Regions from separate parts of the Streptococcus sp. Marseille-Q8145 genome, predicted to be linked through region 2. Evidence: predicted binding sites of a transcription regulator. Region 2 holds the regulator's gene; the other holds the start of a gene.
What was found. Region 2 encodes CtsR, which represses protease genes until heat stress. Its sites were predicted from a motif close to TTGGTCAAAAAAGGTCAAANA; they were not measured.
Positions count from the first base shown of each region.

Region 1: a site for CtsR is predicted at 3,681-3,701, ahead of ACWPVL_RS07115 (ATP-dependent Clp protease proteolytic subunit). Genes of this name have one in related genera too.

Region 1 is NZ_CBCOPQ010000003.1:147,673-156,939, reverse strand. Features, by position in the region: gene ACWPVL_RS07135 (branched-chain amino acid ABC transporter permease) at 1-406, opposite strand, end outside; gene ACWPVL_RS07130 (branched-chain amino acid ABC transporter permease) at 410-1,291, opposite strand; gene ACWPVL_RS07125 (ABC transporter substrate-binding protein) at 1,431-2,591, opposite strand; gene ACWPVL_RS07120 (DUF2129 domain-containing protein) at 2,690-2,959, opposite strand; gene ACWPVL_RS07115 (ATP-dependent Clp protease proteolytic subunit) at 3,047-3,637, opposite strand; gene upp (uracil phosphoribosyltransferase) at 3,808-4,437, opposite strand; gene ftsY (signal recognition particle-docking protein FtsY) at 4,597-6,123, opposite strand; gene ACWPVL_RS07100 (Cof-type HAD-IIB family hydrolase) at 6,127-6,945, opposite strand; gene ACWPVL_RS07095 (Cof-type HAD-IIB family hydrolase) at 6,945-7,736, opposite strand; partial or broken gene ACWPVL_RS07090 (nucleoside deaminase) at 8,069-8,296, opposite strand; gene ACWPVL_RS07085 (hypothetical protein) at 8,301-9,267, opposite strand, start outside.
Region 2 is NZ_CBCOPQ010000002.1:469,391-478,657, forward strand. Features, by position in the region: gene ACWPVL_RS05755 (amino acid ABC transporter ATP-binding protein) at 1-524, shown strand, start outside; gene ACWPVL_RS05760 (ATP-dependent Clp protease ATP-binding subunit) at 956-3,067, shown strand; gene ACWPVL_RS05765 (helix-turn-helix domain-containing protein) at 3,177-4,049, opposite strand; gene ACWPVL_RS05770 (hypothetical protein) at 4,316-4,666, opposite strand; gene ACWPVL_RS05775 (CtsR family transcriptional regulator) at 4,952-5,410, shown strand; gene ACWPVL_RS05780 (ATP-dependent Clp protease ATP-binding subunit) at 5,415-7,844, shown strand; gene ACWPVL_RS05785 (GNAT family N-acetyltransferase) at 7,859-8,299, shown strand; gene ACWPVL_RS05790 (ECF transporter S component) at 8,385-8,867, shown strand; gene ACWPVL_RS05795 (DUF4430 domain-containing protein) at 8,851-9,252, shown strand.

The DNA of each region.
Region 1 (9,267 bases), on a different contig from region 2:
CAATCAAAATCCGGATAATTTCAGAAACACCCAGCGTCGCAATTGCCAAATAGTCTCCCTTTAAGCGCAGGGTCGGAATACCAACAAGCAGAGCTACTGCACCTGCAATCACAGCGCCAACCAACATAGCAATAAAGAAAGTGCCATAGTTTGGAGATTTAGAGCCCATGATAGCTACTGCATAGGCACCAATGGCCATAAAGCCAGCATGCCCAAGCGAGAATTGCCCAGAAAAACCAACGATAAGATTGAGGCCAACAGCCAAGATAATATTAATCCCAATCTGCTCAAAGATTTGCAGATAGAAAGGATTGAGAATACCTGTGCTAGCAAGCACTGTCATCAATAGATAGCCAAAGAGGATCAGAGCAAGCCATAACGCATTTACTTTTAAATTATTTTTCATACATTACACCTTCTCTTTCACGTTTTTACCTAGAATACCAGCTGGACGAACCAATAGAATGATAATCAAGATCGCATACACAATCGCATCACGGAAATCTGACAGTCCAACTGCTGTTGCAAAAGTTTCCAAGAGGCCGATTACAAAACCACCCAAAGCTGCCCCAGGGATGATACCAATTCCTCCCAAAACTGCCGCAACGAAGGACTTGATACCTGGTGTCATTCCCATCAGTGGCTCAAGTGAGTTGTAGTAAAGAGCAATCAGCACCCCTGCTGCTCCTGCCAAGGCTGAACCCAAGGCAAAAGTAAAGCTGATCGTACGATTGACATTAATCCCCATCAGCTGGGCAGCATCGCTATCCACGGAAACAGCTCGCATGGCTTTACCCATTTTCGTCTTTTGCACAATAAACTGCAAACCAACCATGAGTAAAATAGAAATTCCCAAAATCATCAATTGAATATTGGAAATCGAAATTGGCCCAAGTGTATAACGTACTGTTTTAATCACTTGAGGGAAGGAGCGAGTATTGGCACCTACAAAAAAGACCATCCCGTACTCCAAAAGGAAAGAAACCCCAATTGCTGTGATCAAGGCTGCAATCCGCGTTGAATTGCGTAAAGGACGATAGGCTAAGAACTCAATCACTACACCAAGGATCGCTGTTCCAACCATAGATAAAATAAGGGCTACAAAGAAGTTTAGGTGAAGGGTGTTAATCAGGTAATATCCCATAAAAGCACCAATCATATAAATGTCTCCATGCGCGAAATTAATCAGTTTGATAATTCCATAAACCATGGTATAACCCAAGGCCAGAAGCGCATAAACACTCCCCAAAATCAATCCATTAGCCAATTGCTGAAGAAATTGTTCGAGCATTCCACACCACTCTTTCTAATATAAAATAAGAGCAGAAACAACAATCTCAGACGAAGCCTTGTCTTGCCGTCTCTACTCAAACATCATAAGCAAGTAATAAACAAGCCAAAGACTGGGAATGCTCCCAGCCTCAGACCCTTTATTCAGGTTTAACTGTCTCAACAGTTTCTACTTTACCATCTTTCAAACCAATCATCAAGGCTGTCTTCACAGGATTGTGATCTTTATCGATGGTAATAGATCCAGTAACTCCTTCAAAGTCTTTTAACTTAGCAAGGTTATCTTTAATATCTACAGATGTTTTTGCACCCTTAGATGCTTCTGCTGCCATATAAACTGCGTCATATGAAAGGGCTGCAAACATTGAAGGTTCTTCGTTATATTTAGCTTTGTAAGCCGCAACGAATTTCTTCGCTTTATCTGTCATGTCACCTGAAGTTGAGAAACCAGATACATAATAAACATTAGTTGCTGCTGCTGGAGTTGCTTGCTCAACGAACTTGGCATCGCTAAATCCATCAGGTCCAACGATTGTTTGGTTGATTCCCAAACCACGCGCTTGGTTCACCAACTTACCAGCTTCTGTGTAATAACCTGGCACAATCAGTGCATCAAAGTCTTTACCTTTGATTTTTGTCAAAGCAGCTTGGAAGTCTGAGTCACCAGAAGCGAAAGTTTCTGTCGCAACGATTTCACCCTTGTATTCTTTCTTGAAAGCTTCTGCCATTCCTTTTGCATAATCGCTTGAATTATCATAGTAGAGAACAACTTTTTTAGCTTTCAAAGTATCAGTTACATATTTAGAAATGATTTTACCTTGGTAACCATCAGTAAAGGTTGCACGGTACAAATAATCTTGTTTATTTGTCAAATCATCTTGTGTAGCACTTGGTGTTACCAAAGGAACGCCTGCTTTACCAGCATTTGCAGTAGCTGAAGCTGTAGCTCCAGAAGTTGCAGGACCGATGATGGTATTGACCTTGTCTTGAGTCACCAAGCTTGTAGTAATAGTAGCTGCTTCTGCTGTTTCTGATTTATTGTCTTTATCAGTTACTTCGATCTTTTTGCCGTCTACACCGCCAGCTGCGTTGATTTCATCAACAGCAAGTTGAGCACCGTGTTGTTCTGCAGTACCGTAAGCTGCTACAGCGCCAGTTTCTTCAAAGTTGAAACCGAATTTAAGTGTTTTACCGATTTCTGTTCCAGTAGCAGATGAGTTGTTTGTAGAAACTTCTCCACAGGCTGCTAGAAGCGCAGCACTAGCAAAAGCTACAAGCGAAAGTGCAAATTTTTTCTTCATGAATAATCTCCTCTATTTGTTTTTTGCTTTGTTTGCAAATGATATAGTAAGAATATACCGAATTATCTGACAATTGTCAACCCAAAGAAGCCATTTTTTTAAATAATAGCGTTTTCTTGGTTTCTAAATAAACTTCCAACAAAATCCGTATCCAGATTTTGGATCTCGCAAGTCTGGATTTTTTTGATATAGGACTCTTTTGACAGGCTCTCCTTCAGAGAATCTGCCTGATCTTTTGCCACATAAAGCTGCAAATAGCGGTGTTTCTTAGAATGATAAATAATATCTCCAACATGAGCCAACTTCTTTGCATCTCGATTATAGTATAGATGAATAATTAAGCCCATTCGTTCTTCTTTTTTAAACATGACAATCCTCTCTGGTCATTTGTACTCTATTGATTATATCAAAAAAAGCCCACAAATGGGGCATTTTTTCGTAGTTATAATTGAAGACTAGCTAAGATTGTTATTAGCCATGATTTCATCGATGAAACCATATTCCAAGGTTTCTTGGGCACTCATCCAGTAATCACGTTCTGCATCTGCGTGAATTTGCTCAACCGATTTACCAGAATTATCAGCAAGAATTTGCTCCAAGGTCTTACGAGTCTTGAGCAAATGCTCTGCTGCAATGGCCATATCTGTTTGCTGAGTACCGCCACCAGTACCACCCATTGGCTGGTGAATCATATACTCTGCATTTGGAAGCATGAAACGTTTGCCCTTAGCACCGCTAGAAGCAATGATGGTTCCCATGCTGGCTGCCATTCCCATGACGATCGTCTGCACATCAGACTTAATAAAGTTCATGGTATCTACAATCGCCAATCCCGCTGACACAGAGCCACCCGGAGTATTGACATAAAGATAGATGTCCTTGGTGCTGTCTTGTGCATCTAGGAAAAGTAGCTGCGCAATAACAGAATTAGCCATATTGTCCTCAACAGGACCTGTCAGCATGATAATACGGTCTTTTAAAAGGCGTGAGTAAATGTCATAAGAACGCTCACCACGGCTGGTTTGTTCAATAACTACAGGAATCATGAATATTTTCTCCTTCATTCGATCTATTCATTATTATATCTTTTTGGTCAAAAAAGGTCAAATATTTGCTTTATCTGTCGGATGACAGAGAACAAAGCTGAGATTATCTTTGGTTTGGAAAGCACAAATCCACGGGATTGGCTGGACTTTCCTATTACAGACTAGAATTTCTATTTTGTACCAAAGAGGCGGTCACCAGCATCTCCGAGACCTGGAACGATGTAGCCGTGCTCATTAAGATGATCATCAAGTGCAGCCGTGAAAATATCTACATCAGGATGAGCATCCTGCAAGGCTTTGACACCTTCTGGAGCAGACACCAAGCAGACAAATGTAATATTGCTTGCGCCACGTTTCTTCAGAGAATCCACAGCCAAGATAGCAGAACCACCCGTAGCCAACATTGGATCGACAACAAAGATTTGACGTTGGTCAATGTCTTCAGGTAATTTTACCAAGTATTCAACCGGCTTCAAGGTTTCTTCATCACGGTACATTCCAATATGGCCAACTTTAGCGGCAGGAACCAAGCTCAAAAGACCATCCACCATACCGATACCAGCCCGCAGGATTGGGACAATAGCCAATTTTTTCCCTGCAATCTGCTTTTGAACTGTTTTCGTAATTGGTGTTTCAATTTCTACATCTTCAAGTGGTAAATCGCGCAAAACTTCGTATCCCATCAGCATTGCGATTTCATCTACTAATTCACGAAAAGCTTTAGTAGAGGTATCTGTACGACGCAAGATAGACAATTTATGCTGAATGAGCGGATGAGCGATAACTTCAAGTTTTCCCATGATTGGATTTCCTTCTTTCAATTTATTCTTCTTATTATATCAGAAAAGAAGAAAAAAGGCTTGCAACAAGCAAACCTTTTCATCAATTTTGGTTCTCTTTTTTTATAGAAAAGTCTGATTAAACTTTAAACTTTGTCACATTTTCTTAGATAGACTATTTTATACCAAACCTTCTAAGAGGCCTCTCATAAAGTTCTCAGAATTAAACTCACCGATATCGTCAATTTTCTCACCAAAACCAATCAGCTTCACTGGGATATCCAATTCCTGACGAATGGCAAGAACAACACCACCGCGCGCTGTTCCATCAATCTTAGTCAGGACAATACCTGTCACAGGCGTAATTTTTGAAAATTCTTTGGCCTGAACCAGTGCATTTTGACCCGTAGAGGCATCCAAGGCCAGGAAAGTTTCGTGTGGCGCTGCTGGATCTACCCGCTTGATAATGCGACCGATTTTTTCCAGCTCTGCCATGAGATTGTCCTTATTTTGCAAGCGACCAGCTGTATCAATCATGAGAATATCGACATTTTCAGCCTTGGCTCTTTCTAAACCGTCAAAGACGACACTGGCTGGATCGCTCTTTTCTGGGCCAGTCACAACAGGCACATCGACTCGGCGACCCCACTCAGCCAGCTGGGCAACTGCTCCAGCTCGGAAGGTGTCTGCTGCCACCAGCATCACTTTTTTACCTTCTTGCTTGTATTTATAGGCCAATTTACCGATTGAGGTCGTCTTCCCTACTCCATTTACACCGACGAAGAGCATAACTGTTAGACCATTTTGAAAATTGATTTTCTCATTGAAACGGCCGTCTTTCTCATAGATATCAACCAATTTTTCAATGATTAGTTGGCGCAAGGCTTCTGGTTTCTTAGCATTTTCTAGACGTGCTTCATAGCGCAAGTCCTCAGTTAGGTTGGAAGCTACCTGTACACCGACATCACTGGTAATCAGCAGTTCTTCCAGGTCTTCAAAGAAATCTTCGTCAACTGAGCGGAAATTAGCAAAGAAGGCATTGAGACGAGCACCAAAGCCAGTCCGCGTCTTTTTGAGACTGCGGTCATACTTGTCTTGAACACTCTCTTCTTGGTATTCAGTAGAATTCTCAGATGTTTCTGCGGGAGTCCCATTCTCTACTTGAGCCAGCTCTTCCGTCGACTCTTCATCATGCTCGGTCGAGTCTACTTGTGAAGAAGTGCCTGCTTCCTGCTCACTAGATACTTCTTGCTCTGGTTCGTGGTTGATTTGCTCTCTTGCTGCAGCTAAACGCTCCTGCAATTCTTGGTAATAATCTCTGCTTTCAGTCGCTACTTCTGATTCGCTACTGCTTTCCAGAGCTTGATTTGCTGAAGTTTCAGACTGCTCTTCTGCCTCAGCCAAAACTTGTTCAGGACTTTCCTGATCTTCAAGCATTGGTTCAGATAAGTCAGCTTGTTGAGCAGTTGGGACAAATTCCTGCTCAGAAGTTGCTGAATCTGAGGACTCTATTTTCTCTTCTGACACAGATTCTACTATCGAAGTTTCCGCTGTTTCTTCATTAGAAGCAGCAAGGGGCTGGAAGTCTGTCTCAGATGGAACTTCAATCTCTGTAGTCTGATAACTCTCCTCTGCCTGTTCCTCTATCTGGGGCTTTTCTTCAAGTTCCTCTTTTTTACGTCCAAAAAGACGGTCAAATAATCCCATTCTTTAGTTCTCCTTCAATACATATTTCCGAATGGCCCAAGCAACTGCATCTTCATCATTGGTCATCGGAGTGACAACTTCTGCGACTTCCTTGACTTTTGGCACAGCATTTTGCATGGCAACTCCTAGCCCAGCCCAAGCAATCATTGACAGATCATTGGCTTCGTCACCGCAGGCCATAACTTGGCTTTTATCAATTCCCAAGTGGGCAATCAGTTTCTCCAAACCAGTCGCCTTGTGGACATTTTTCGGTGACCATTCCAGCAACATTTCCCGTGATTTGAAAATTTCATACTGGTCAAAAAGTTCTGGCGAAATGTGAGGAATGGCTGCGTCCAGCGGTTCCTGAGCAAAGGCTGTGACGCACTTATTGTAGGTAATCTGGCTAGAAAGGTCTTCAAAAGCAATGGATTCAAAGTTCAAAGCCGGATTAAACTCCGCATAGAGCGATGCCTGGTCTGATTGAATCTGATAAACCAAGCCACCATCAATCGCATCCAGAGGCAGCCCTAATTTTTCAGTTTCTTCATAAATTCTAGCTACATCATCGTAGGCAAAAACTGTTTTATCCAAAATTTCGCCTGTATTGCGCTGAACCAGACCACCATTAAAGGTAATGGTGTATTCATCTACCTGACCATCAGTGCCCAGCTCATGCAGGAAAAATTCCATAGCCTTAAGCGGACGCCCTGTGGTCAATACAACTTTGACACCTTGCTGCTGAGCCGCTTTGAGCGCTGCCAGATTCCCTTGAGAAATCTTTTTATCCGTAGTCAAAAGCGTCCCGTCCAAGTCCAAAGCGATCAATTTAATATCAGCCATTATAAGCCCTCCATGTAGGTCATAACAGATTGGGCCGCATGGTGGCCAATCACTTCTTTCGCAACTGCCAAAATTTCCGGCCGTGCATTTTCTGGTGCAATCGGGTGCCCCACCACCTGCATCATATGCAGGTCATTGAGGTTATCGCCAAAAGCCATGACCTGGTCCATTTCTAGGCCTAGCTTCTTAGCTAGCTCGACAAGAGCCACGCCTTTATCCACATAGTCCAGCACGATATCAATCGACTTATAGCCTGTTGTCATCGCCTTGACACCTGCGACATTTTCATTGACCCAGGCTTCGCCGTCGGCCACTGTTTCTTCGCTGAAATTGGTCGTGAATTTAAAAATCTCGTCTGTAATCTCACTAAAATCAGCAACTTTTTGGATATTTTCATTATAATTAGCGCTGAAAGAGAGATAAGTCGGATCTACTGTCTCTAGCACATAACAGCCTTTTTTCCCTGTCAGAAGCAACTCATTGATATTGACAAAAGGCGACTCCTTAAGCTTGTCAAATACCTTTAGATAAAATTCTCTTGGCATGGTTGCTTCGTATAGATCTTTTCCTTGAAACTCTACTAGGCTACCATTTTCTGCGATAAAGATAATATCATCCCGAACTTCATGAAAGAGCTTCTCAAGAGAGAGAATCCCTCGACCACTGGCAACAGCAAAGTAGATGCCCTTTTCTCTAAACTGAGCTAGCAGGTGCTTGAGCCGCTCCATATCAAACTGACCCTTGTCATCTAAAAAAGTCCCGTCCATATCTGTGGCAATGAGTCTTATCATACAATTATCTCCTTTTTTGAATTAGGGGTGTGCAAAGGGCATTTAGGGTATGCATCTTTTAAGGATTTAGGCAACCCCCATCATTTCTCATCTCTGTTAATCCTTTATATTATATCATAAAACTAACACTTCATTCCACAGATGAAAAACAGTCAGATCATATTTCTATGACCTGACCGTTTTTGATATTGTTTATACTATATCTATTTACTTTTTTATTTTATAAAATAACATCACATAAACTTTTTATATATTTAGTTATCCTAAATTCAATTTATGTTTTGCTATTTGGCAAATACGTTCTGGCGAAGCGTGGTCTACAAACTGACTTAGCAGTCTTCGAGTCGCCAGCTTCCAAGGTGTTGGTTTGCCTGGCGAATGGCTTTGATTTCGGCGTGCAGCGTGGCGTCTTGTTCCTTTTCACGTAAGTTATGACCACGCCCAATAATTTCACCATTCAAGACCACGACAGCCCCGATTGGCACTTCCGCTTGGTCATAGGCTTTCTGCGCTTCCTTCAACGCTTCCCTCATAAAGAATTCTTTTTCATGAAGTTCCATGTTCTTACTGATAGACGCGCTTCGTCACGACTAGACTATGCGGTCTCTCAAACTCCTTATCTAAGTAATCTTGGTACGTTCCTGGTGAAATAAATCCTCGGGCGCTTAAAATATCGGTGCCTGCTGTCCCGACAATCGTATCGGCTAGCAATACACAGTTGGTACTCATCACAAAATACGTCTTGAATTTTGAAGAGGTAAATTTATACAAGAGTGCATCTGCTTCTTGTTTGAGCTTGTAGGCATACATTGGTTCTTCTTTGTCGATTCCAGGATGCTTAGGTTTCACCATTTTCGGTGGATCCCAAGGCACTGTCAGCGACATCAATTTGGCGATTTCCTTATCGATGGCCGCGAGTTGTTCTGGAGACAAGGCAAGACCATATCCCAGTAGGGTCTTATGATTTTCGCGTTTACAAAATTCGATGTATTTTTCACGGTCGGCACTGAAAAGTACCCCGTCCCCCATCGTTCCAAAGAGGCGCTCCGAATTCGTATCGTAGTTTCCGAATGAAATAATGCGGCCCTTATAACACAGGTCGACATGCCCGATGGCTCCAAACCCGTCTTTTGTGACATGAATAAACATCTCTAAGTTTGGTTCTGCATTTTCTTTGGCACGGTCGTAAATTTCTGAAGCCGTTTCGCCTTCTCCAAGTTCCAACGCATCATTAATTTTTTGTAAGGTTACTCGAGGAATCAGTGCAGCAAATACAAGCGGCATCCCACGACGCAAGCGTCTGCGAAGGACTTTCTTTCCAACTTCGGCCTCGAAGAACCAGCCGTCCCGAATATTGCTAATCCCATACCCGATAAAATAGAGCGAAAGGAAGAACATTTGCAAATTGCCGTCGCCCCCAAGAGAAATTAAAGTGGCTACCCCGACAACTGAAAGCCAAATGGTATCAAAGAGCAAGCGAAATCGCGGGCGAATATCATCTTTGACATAAATATAGTATGTCACACCACTA
Region 2 (9,267 bases):
AAACAGCCTTTGTCTTCCAGCATTATAATCTCTTTGCCAATAAAACAGCCCTTGAAAATATCTTAGAGGGCTTAGTAATCGCTCGTAAGATACCGCGAGAAGAAGCGCTTGAGATTGCGGAAGATGCCTTGAAGCGTGTGGGCCTCTTGGCCTACAAGGACTACTATCCTTCGCAGCTATCAGGCGGCCAGCAGCAGCGGATCGGGATTGCCCGCGCCATTGCTGTCAAGCCAGATGTCATCCTGCTGGATGAACCAACTTCGGCTCTAGATCCGGAACTGGTCGGTGAAGTTCTCAGTGTCATGAAACAGCTGGCTCAGGAGGGAGTGACCATGGTCGTTGTGACCCACGAGATGAGCTTTGCCCGTGATGTGGCCAACCATGTCATTTTTATGGACGGAGGTCACATCATCGAAGAAAATCCTCCGCAGGAATTCTTCACTAGTCCCAAAGAAGAGCGAACTAAGCAGTTTCTATCTCGCATTCTGTCGGATGCCAGCTATAGTGTAGAGTATATGATTTAACTTGTATCAAAATAGAGAAGCTTTCTTCACATTTCTATGTGGGGGAAGTTTTTTGACTTTTTAAAAATTATGTAAATTTTTTGTTAAAATCTATTGACAAGGGGGAAAAAAGGATGTATAATTACAACTGTAAACAAAAAGTTTACACAGAATTTATTCAGAAGATGAGGATATAGCCAGTAGGCGATTATTTTTGGGAGGATTAAAAATTATGTAACATCATATTCTTCTGAAATAGATCCAACTCATCCATAAAACAAGAGACTGAAGGAGTCTTAATTTTTGGAAATAGAATAAGTTATGTAAAATAATAGATAGGAGAAGATCTCCGATATGAACATAAATGTATAGTAGGTAAGAAAGAGATTTCTTATCTGAAACTTTAGCAAATGAAAAAATGATATAAAACGTATAAAAAGTGAGGAAAAATGATGAACAACAATTACAACAATTTTAACAGTATGGACGACCTTTTCAACCAACTCATGGGGCGCATGGGTGGCTACAACAGCGAACATCGACGCTACTTGATCAATGGTAGAGAGGTCACACCGGAAGAGTTTGCTCAGTACCGAGCTACTGGCAAGCTTCCTGGTCAGGTGGTTGGCGAACAGGATGTGCAAGCTGGAGCGCATGGGCCTAAGCAAGATGGCATTCTGGCTAAGCTAGGTCGCAATTTGACTCAAGAAGCGCGTGATGGTAAGCTGGATCCAGTCATTGGACGCAATAAGGAAATTCAAGAAACAGCTGAAATCCTTTCACGCCGGACCAAGAATAATCCGGTTCTGGTCGGAGATGCCGGAGTTGGTAAGACAGCTGTCGTAGAAGGTTTGGCTCAGGCTATCGTTAATGGTGATGTGCCAGCGGCTATCAAGAACAAGGAAATTATTTCTGTTGATATTTCTGGCTTGGAAGCTGGTACCCAGTATCGTGGTAGCTTTGAAGAAAATATCCAAAACTTGGTCAATGAAGTCAAGGAAGCCGGCAATGTTATCCTCTTCTTTGATGAAATTCATCAAATTCTGGGGGCAGGATCTACTGGCGGAGATAGCGGTTCTAAGGGCTTGGCGGATATTCTTAAACCAGCGCTTTCTCGTGGTGAGCTGACTGTTATCGGGGCGACTACTCAGGACGAGTACCGCAATACTATCCTTAAAAATGCAGCTCTGGCTCGTCGTTTCAATGAAGTCAAGGTCAACGCACCGTCTGCTGAGGATACCTATCAGATCCTTCGAGGTATTCGGGATTTGTACGAAAAGCACCACAATGTTATCCTGCCGGATGAAGTGCTGAAAGCGGCTGTGGACTACTCAGTTCAGTATATTCCACAACGGAGCCTACCAGACAAGGCGATTGACCTGGTCGATGTGACTGCTGCCCACTTGGCAGCCCAACATCCAGTGACTGATGTTCATGCAGTTGAGCATGAGATTGCTGAGCAGAAGGCTAAGCAGGAAACAGCTGTTGAAAAAGAAGACTATGAAGCAGCTCTGAATGCCAAGACCCGCATTGAAGAGCTGGAAAAGAAAATTCAAAACCACACAGAGGATATGAAGGTAACGGCGACAGTCAACGATGTAGCAGAATCTGTTGAACGGATGACGGGTGTGCCGGTATCTCAAATGGGGGCTAGCGACATTGAGCGCCTCAAGGGCATGAATGACCGTCTCAAAGCTAAAGTTATCGGTCAAGACAAGGCTGTAGAAGCTGTGGCGAGAGCCATTCGCCGTAACCGTGCAGGCTTTGACGAAGGCAACCGTCCGATCGGAAGCTTCCTCTTCGTTGGTCCAACTGGTGTCGGTAAGACTGAGTTGGCTAAGCAACTAGCTCTAGATATGTTCGGTACCAAGGATGCTATCATCCGTCTGGATATGTCTGAATACAGTGACCGTACAGCCGTTTCCAAGCTGATTGGTACGACTGCGGGCTATGTCGGCTATGATGATAACAACAACACCCTGACCGAGCGTGTCCGCCGCAATCCATACTCTATCATTCTCTTGGATGAGATTGAAAAGGCTGATCCACAAGTGATTACCCTTCTCCTTCAAGTTCTGGATGATGGTCGCTTGACAGATGGACAAGGAAATACAGTCAACTTCAAGAACACGGTTATTATCGCGACATCTAATGCAGGATTTGGCTATGAAGCAGGTCTGGAAGAGGATGCAGAAAAGCCTGATCTAATGGACCGACTCAAACATTATTTCCGCCCAGAGTTCCTCAATCGTTTCAATGCAGTCATTGAGTTCTCTCATCTCAAGAAAGAAGACTTGATGGAGATTGTCAATCTCATGCTGATTGAAGTAAATCAAACCTTGAGCAAAAAAGAAATTGATCTTGCAGTATCTGATGCAGCTAAGGAATTCCTACGTGACGCTGGTTATGACCAAGTCATGGGTGTTCGTCCACTCCGTAGAGTTATCGAGCAACAAATCCGTGACAAGGTGACTGACTTCCACTTGGATAATCTAGATGCTAAGCATTTGACAGCTGATATGGAAGATGGAACCTTGGTGATCCGTGAAAAATTAGCAGAATAACTACCTATAACTTTCAAAATCCCGTAAAACGAACAGATATTTAGTCTGTTCGTTTTTTTATTAATCATATTCATATAAAAAATCTCCAATCAGTTGACTGGAGATTTTCTTATTTTCTTCGATATTGACTGGGTGTCATTTGATAGTATTTTTTAAATTGCCGGTTGAAATTAGAAAGGTTATTAAAACCAGACTGGCTGGAGATTTCTAGAACCGACAGAGTAGAGTGCTGGAGGAGCTCGGCAGCCTTGCGCAGGCGAAATTGGATTAGGTACTCAATGCAAGAAACACCCAGATGTTTTTTGAAGAAATTCATGAAGTGCGTAGGACTGTAGCCGCAAATACCAGACAGCTGATCAATAGAGAGTTCTTCCTGATAATGCTCATTGATATAGTCGATGATAGACCGAATTTTCTCTTCCTTGCGGTAGCCCTCGGCAGATAGCTCCTTAGAAACGATATAGTCGTTCTCAAAGAGCAAGTAGAAGAGCTGATTGAGCTGGGTCTTGAGCTGAAATTCATAGTATTTCTTTTGGCAATAACCCGTTTCCATAGTAGCCAGCAGGCATTGACGAATTTCCTCATAGGCTTGATCAGTCGGCTTGATGACATGGACAAAGTCCAGTTGGCCATTGTAGAGAGGTTGTAGGTAGTGGATACTAGCATGATCCATGGCCGAATAGCCCATTAAGTCCAAGTGAAAGTTAATGGCATCCATGTAGTGGCGCTGCTGCTCAATCGGATGAATGGAGTGAAGGGCATTGGGACGAATCAGGACAATATCGCCTTTGTGGCTGTTAAAATAATGATCGTCGATATGAAATTGGGCACTGCCTTCGTGAACGTAAATGATTTCAACATCGGTGTGCCAGTGGAAAAGGATGTCAGGCTGGCCGTTTTCCGTAATGGTCCGCGTCAGAGAATAGGGGGTTCCTTGATTCTTATACTCAGTAGTTTTGTGCAACTGCCCCAAATCCATCATAGTGCCCTCCTTCGTAGAATACTATCATTTTTTAAAATAATTAGACTAGAAAATGTGTTTGCCAACTATTATAATATAATTAAAAAGAAAATGAAAGTAGGAAAATAAAGAGAAGAAAATTTTCTGAAAGTCTGGTTTAGGCTGGCAGTGTGGACGAACCATTTAAGAGTATTTGGCTACCATCCAGCTCCTTATAGAATAAGAAAAGTGTGGAATCCATGGCTCTTTCGAACTCATGTTGCTTCCACACTTTTTATTGGATAGCTTTATCTAGCGGCTTTTTGTTCTTTATGTTTGTGAAGGATAAAGGAGTTTGAAAAACTCAGGCTTGCTAGTACAAAAAGAAGAAGGGTTGTTGCTGGATAGCTAAGGGAGATATGATTGGTTTTGATGACAAAGAGAAGGGCAAAGGCAAGAATGGCAAAGAAAACGCTGAGGCCCCAAGTCATTCGGCGACTGAGTAAGTGCTGCTCAAAGAGCAGAGGAATGAGGAGACAGCCTAGAAGAAGGCTCGTTGGGAAAACGACATACTCGGCAGAAAAAATTGTCAAGATACTCAGAGTGATAAACAGGCAGCTAAGTATATGATGGGTATAGTTGAGCCAATTTATTTTCATTGGAAAACCTCCTTTTGATGATTGTTTGGATACGGTTGATGGTGTAAACACCACACTTTCACACCTTTATTATAAGTCTTTAAAAGTAAAAAGCAAGCGATTACAATCATATTTACTCAGCCTGTCAATCTTTTTCATTACTCTGAATTATCAGATATTTTCAAGTCTCCTGGGACTTCTTTTTCTTTCAAAAAATAGATTTTTTCGGTATAATAGTCAAAGATAGTCAATGTTAGAGAAGACTTGAATGCTTATTTTTAGATATAACAGATAGAAAGGTATATCATGGGCATCAAAAATACCTCGGATAGTATAGAAGAATATATCAAAACAATTTTAGCGCAGGCGGGCATGGTCGAGCTCAAGCGCAGTGAGTTAGCCGATGTTTTTCAGGTGGTTCCGAGTCAGATCAATTATGTGATTAAGACACGTTTTACGGAGAGTCGGGGCTATATCGTTGAAAGCAAGCGCGGCGGCGGTGGCTATATCAGGATTGGTAAGATTGAATTTTCCGATCAGCACCAAATGCTGTCTGATTTGTTGACCAATGTCGGTGAGTCGCTCAGCCAGCCAGTTTTTTCAGATGTTTTGCAGCTGCTCTTTGATGAAAAAATTATTAGCCAGCGTGAGGGAGAGCTGCTCCTAGCGAGTGCCAGCGATGCTGTCCTGGGGGCAGAGGCTCCGAGGATTCGAGCTAGAATGTTACGGAAAATTTTGCAGCAATTAGATAGAAAAGGAAATTAAGAATATGAATTATTCAAAAGCTTTAGTAGAAAGCTTGGAAGCGGCTCAGCTCTTAGCCGGTCATTTTGCTACAGATTATTTAGAATCGTGGCAAGTGCTGATGGCTCTGGCTAATAATCCCTACAGCGTGGCAGGCTCAGCTCTAAATGAATTCCCTATTGAAGTGGATAAACTGGAAGAAGCAGCCTTTGACATTACTGGAAAAGAGTATCAAAAACAAGGCGGTTTTGACTTATTGCCTTTTTCTCACCGTTTGGAGGAGCTCTTTGCTCAAGCAGGACAGATTGCGGAGGCCGTCCACGCTAAAAGCCTAGGAACAGAGCACCTGCTCCTAGCCATGCTATTTGATCGTGGGACCTTGGCAGCTCGTGTGCTAGAAGCTGCAGGTTTCGGCTGTGATGATAAGAGTTCAGCCCCTCGATTCAGTGATTTACGAAAGGTTTTAGAGCAGCGTGCTGGCTGGGGCAGAGAGGAAATTAAGTCGATCCGCTCGCTAAATAAAAACACGGCCTCTGCCAAACAAACCATGGCGAATATGATGGGCATGCCTCCTTCAACTAGCGGTGGCCTGGAAGACTATACTCGGGATTTGACAGAACTGGCTCGGGCTGGTCGTCTGGAACCAGTTATCGGGCGGGATGAGGAAATTTCTCGAATGCTTCAGATCCTCAGCCGCAAGACTAAAAATAATCCAGTACTTGTCGGTGATGCGGGGGTCGGTAAAACTGCTTTGGCACTAGGCTTGGCTCAACGCGTGGCAGCTGGGCAGGTTCCGGCAGAGCTTGCCAAGATGCGCGTCTTGGAATTAGATTTGATGAATGTTGTCGCTGGGACTCGTTTCCGCGGAGACTTTGAAGAGCGGATGAACAATATCATCAATGACATCGAAGAAGACGGCCATGTCATCCTCTTTATCGATGAGCTGCATACCATCATGGGCTCTGGCAGCGGGATTGATTCGACCTTGGATGCGGCCAATATCCTGAAACCTGCTCTGGCTCGGGGAACCTTGCGGACAGTTGGTGCTACGACGCAGGAAGAGTACCAGAAGCATATCGAAAAAGACGCTGCTCTGTCTCGGCGTTTTGCCAAGGTCACTATTGAAGAACCTACTGTGGCCGACAGCATTGCTATTCTGCAGGGTTTGAGAAAGAGTTATGAGGATCACCACAAGGTGCAGATTAGTGATCAGGCCATTGAAACAGCGGTCAAGTATGCTCATCGCTATCTGACCAGCAAGCATTTGCCAGACTCTGCCATTGACCTTTTGGATGAAGCTAGTGCAACGGTGCAGAATAAAGGACCGCAGAATTATAAACAGTCGGATTTGACGCCTGTGGATCAGGCTTTGATGGCTGGAAAATTTAAAAAAGTCGGCCAGCTACTGGCAAAAGAGCAGGAGTCAACTGTTTACAAGCTGAAAGTGGAAGCAGGGGATATCTTAGAGACTCTCAGTCGCTTGTCAGGTATTCCTGTGCAGAAATTAACTCAGACAGATGCCAAAAAATATCTCAATTTGGAAAAAGAACTACACAAACGAGTTATCGGGCAGGATGCGGCAGTTTCGGCTGTCAGCCGAGCTATTCGTCGCAATCAATCGGGCATCCGCACCGGCAAACGCCCCATTGGTTCCTTTATGTTCTTAGGACCGACGGGTGTCGGAAAGACTGAGCTGGCTAAGGCCTTGGCAGAAGTTCTCTTTGATGATGAATCCGCCCTGATTCGCTTTGACATGAGTGAATATATGGAGAAATTCGCAGCGAGTCGTCTCAACGGGGCGCCCCCAGGCTATGTAGGCTATGAGGAAGGCGGCGAGTTGACGGAGAAGGTTCGCAACCGTCCATATTCTGTTCTTCTCTTTGACGAAGTAGAAAAGGCTCATCCAGATATTTTCAATGTCCTCTTGCAGGTCTTGGATGACGGCCAGTTGACTGATAGCAAGGGCCGCAAGGTGGACTTCTCCAATACCATCATTATCATGACCAGCAATCTGGGGGCAACGGCCCTGCGGGATGATAAGACGGTTGGTTTTGGGGCGCGTGACATCCGCTTTGATCAGGCCAATATGGAAAAACGTATTCTGGAAGAATTGAAAAAGACCTATCGGCCTGAATTTATCAATCGGATTGATGAAAAGGTGGTCTTCCACAGTCTGTCTGCTGAGGATATGCAGGAAGTGGTCAAGATTATGGTGCAACCGTTGATTGGGAGTCTGGCAGAGCAAGGCATCGTGCTTAAATTTCAAGCTAGTGCCCTGAAATTACTGGCTCAGGAAGGTTACGATCCAGAAATGGGAGCGCGGCCGCTGCGCCGTACCCTGCAGACGCAGGTGGAGGACAAGCTGTCTGAGTTGCTCCTGACTGGAGATTTGGCAGCTGGTCAAACGCTCAAAGTTGGCGTCAAAGGCGGTCAACTCAAATTTGAAATGGCTTAGGGAGGATGTGTGCAATGGAAATTCGTGTGATGACAGAAAAGGATTATGCCTCTGTTTACCAGCTGTGGCTCTCTTGCGCTGGTATGGGGCTCAATAACTTAGATGACTCTGAAGAAGGGATTGCCCGCTTTTTGAAGCGCAATCCTGAGACCTGTCTGGTTGCCTTGGAAGGGGAGAGCTTTATAGGTGCTATTCTAGTTGGCACAGATGGACGTAGAGCGTACATTTATCATACAGCTGTCCATCCATATTTTCGTAGAAAAGGAGTAGGCAGAGCTCTGGTCGAACAGGCCTTGTCAGCAGTGAAAAGACTTGGTATCCATAAAGTATCGCTGGTCGTTTTTGAAAGAAATGAACTGGGCAACCGTTTTTGGCAGGAACTGGGATTTTCAGTTAGAAATGATCTGCTTTACCGAGATCAGGGGCTAACGGAGATGGTTCGACAGGATACATAAAAAAGATGATTTACTTAGCATTCTTGCTAGGCTAATCAGAACCGTGTTATCATACTGAAGAATATCGTTTAGAAAGGCAGAAACTGTGTCTCTTCGTTATCTTACTCGAATCGCTCTTTTAGCAGCGCTCTGCGTCGTGCTTCGCTATGCTTTTGCTGGCCTGCCCAATGTCAAGCCGATTACAGCGCTTTATTTTCTCTTGGTGGATTTTGAGGACTTGAAGGGCTCTCTTCTAGTCATGTCTATCAGTATCTTTGTATCTTCTTTCCTCTTTGGAATGGGGCCTTGGGTCCTTTTCCAGATCTTATCCTTTGCGGTGGTCATTTGCTTATGGTACCTGCTGTATCGGCGACTGGGCTTGTTTGGCCAGAGTATGTTGGCCTTGCTTTTGGCCTTTAGCTATGGTCTTGTGATTGATGGTATCACAGCCTTGATTTATCAAATGCCTTGGTGGACCTATGTGGCAGCGGGAGCAGGCTTCAATCTAGCCCACGCCTGGTCCACAATGCTCTTTTATCCTATTTTGTATTTTATTTTAAGGAGACTTTATCATGAAAAAAATCTTTAGCTTACTTACGCTTGCCTTTGCTCTCTTTTTAGTGGGCTGTAGCAATAGCCAAACAAAAACTGATACCAACTCTAGTTCGGCTGCTTCTTCCGTCAAAAAGGAACTGAAAATCAGCATCAGTATTGCACCAGAAGGTCAGGAGAAGAGCGAGAAAACGGTGGCTGTTGAAGAAGGAAAGACAGTGATGGACGCATTGAAGAAGACCTATAAGGTCGAAGAAAAAGATGGTTTTATCACTTCTATTGATGGTCATGCTCAGGATGAAGCAAAGGGTCTCTACTGGATGTTTAAGGTCAACGGAGAAATGGCTCCTAAGGCAGCCAATCAAATCACTGTCAAGGATGGAGACAAGCTGGAATTCTACCAAGAAGTCTATCAGCAATAAATCTTTTATAAATGG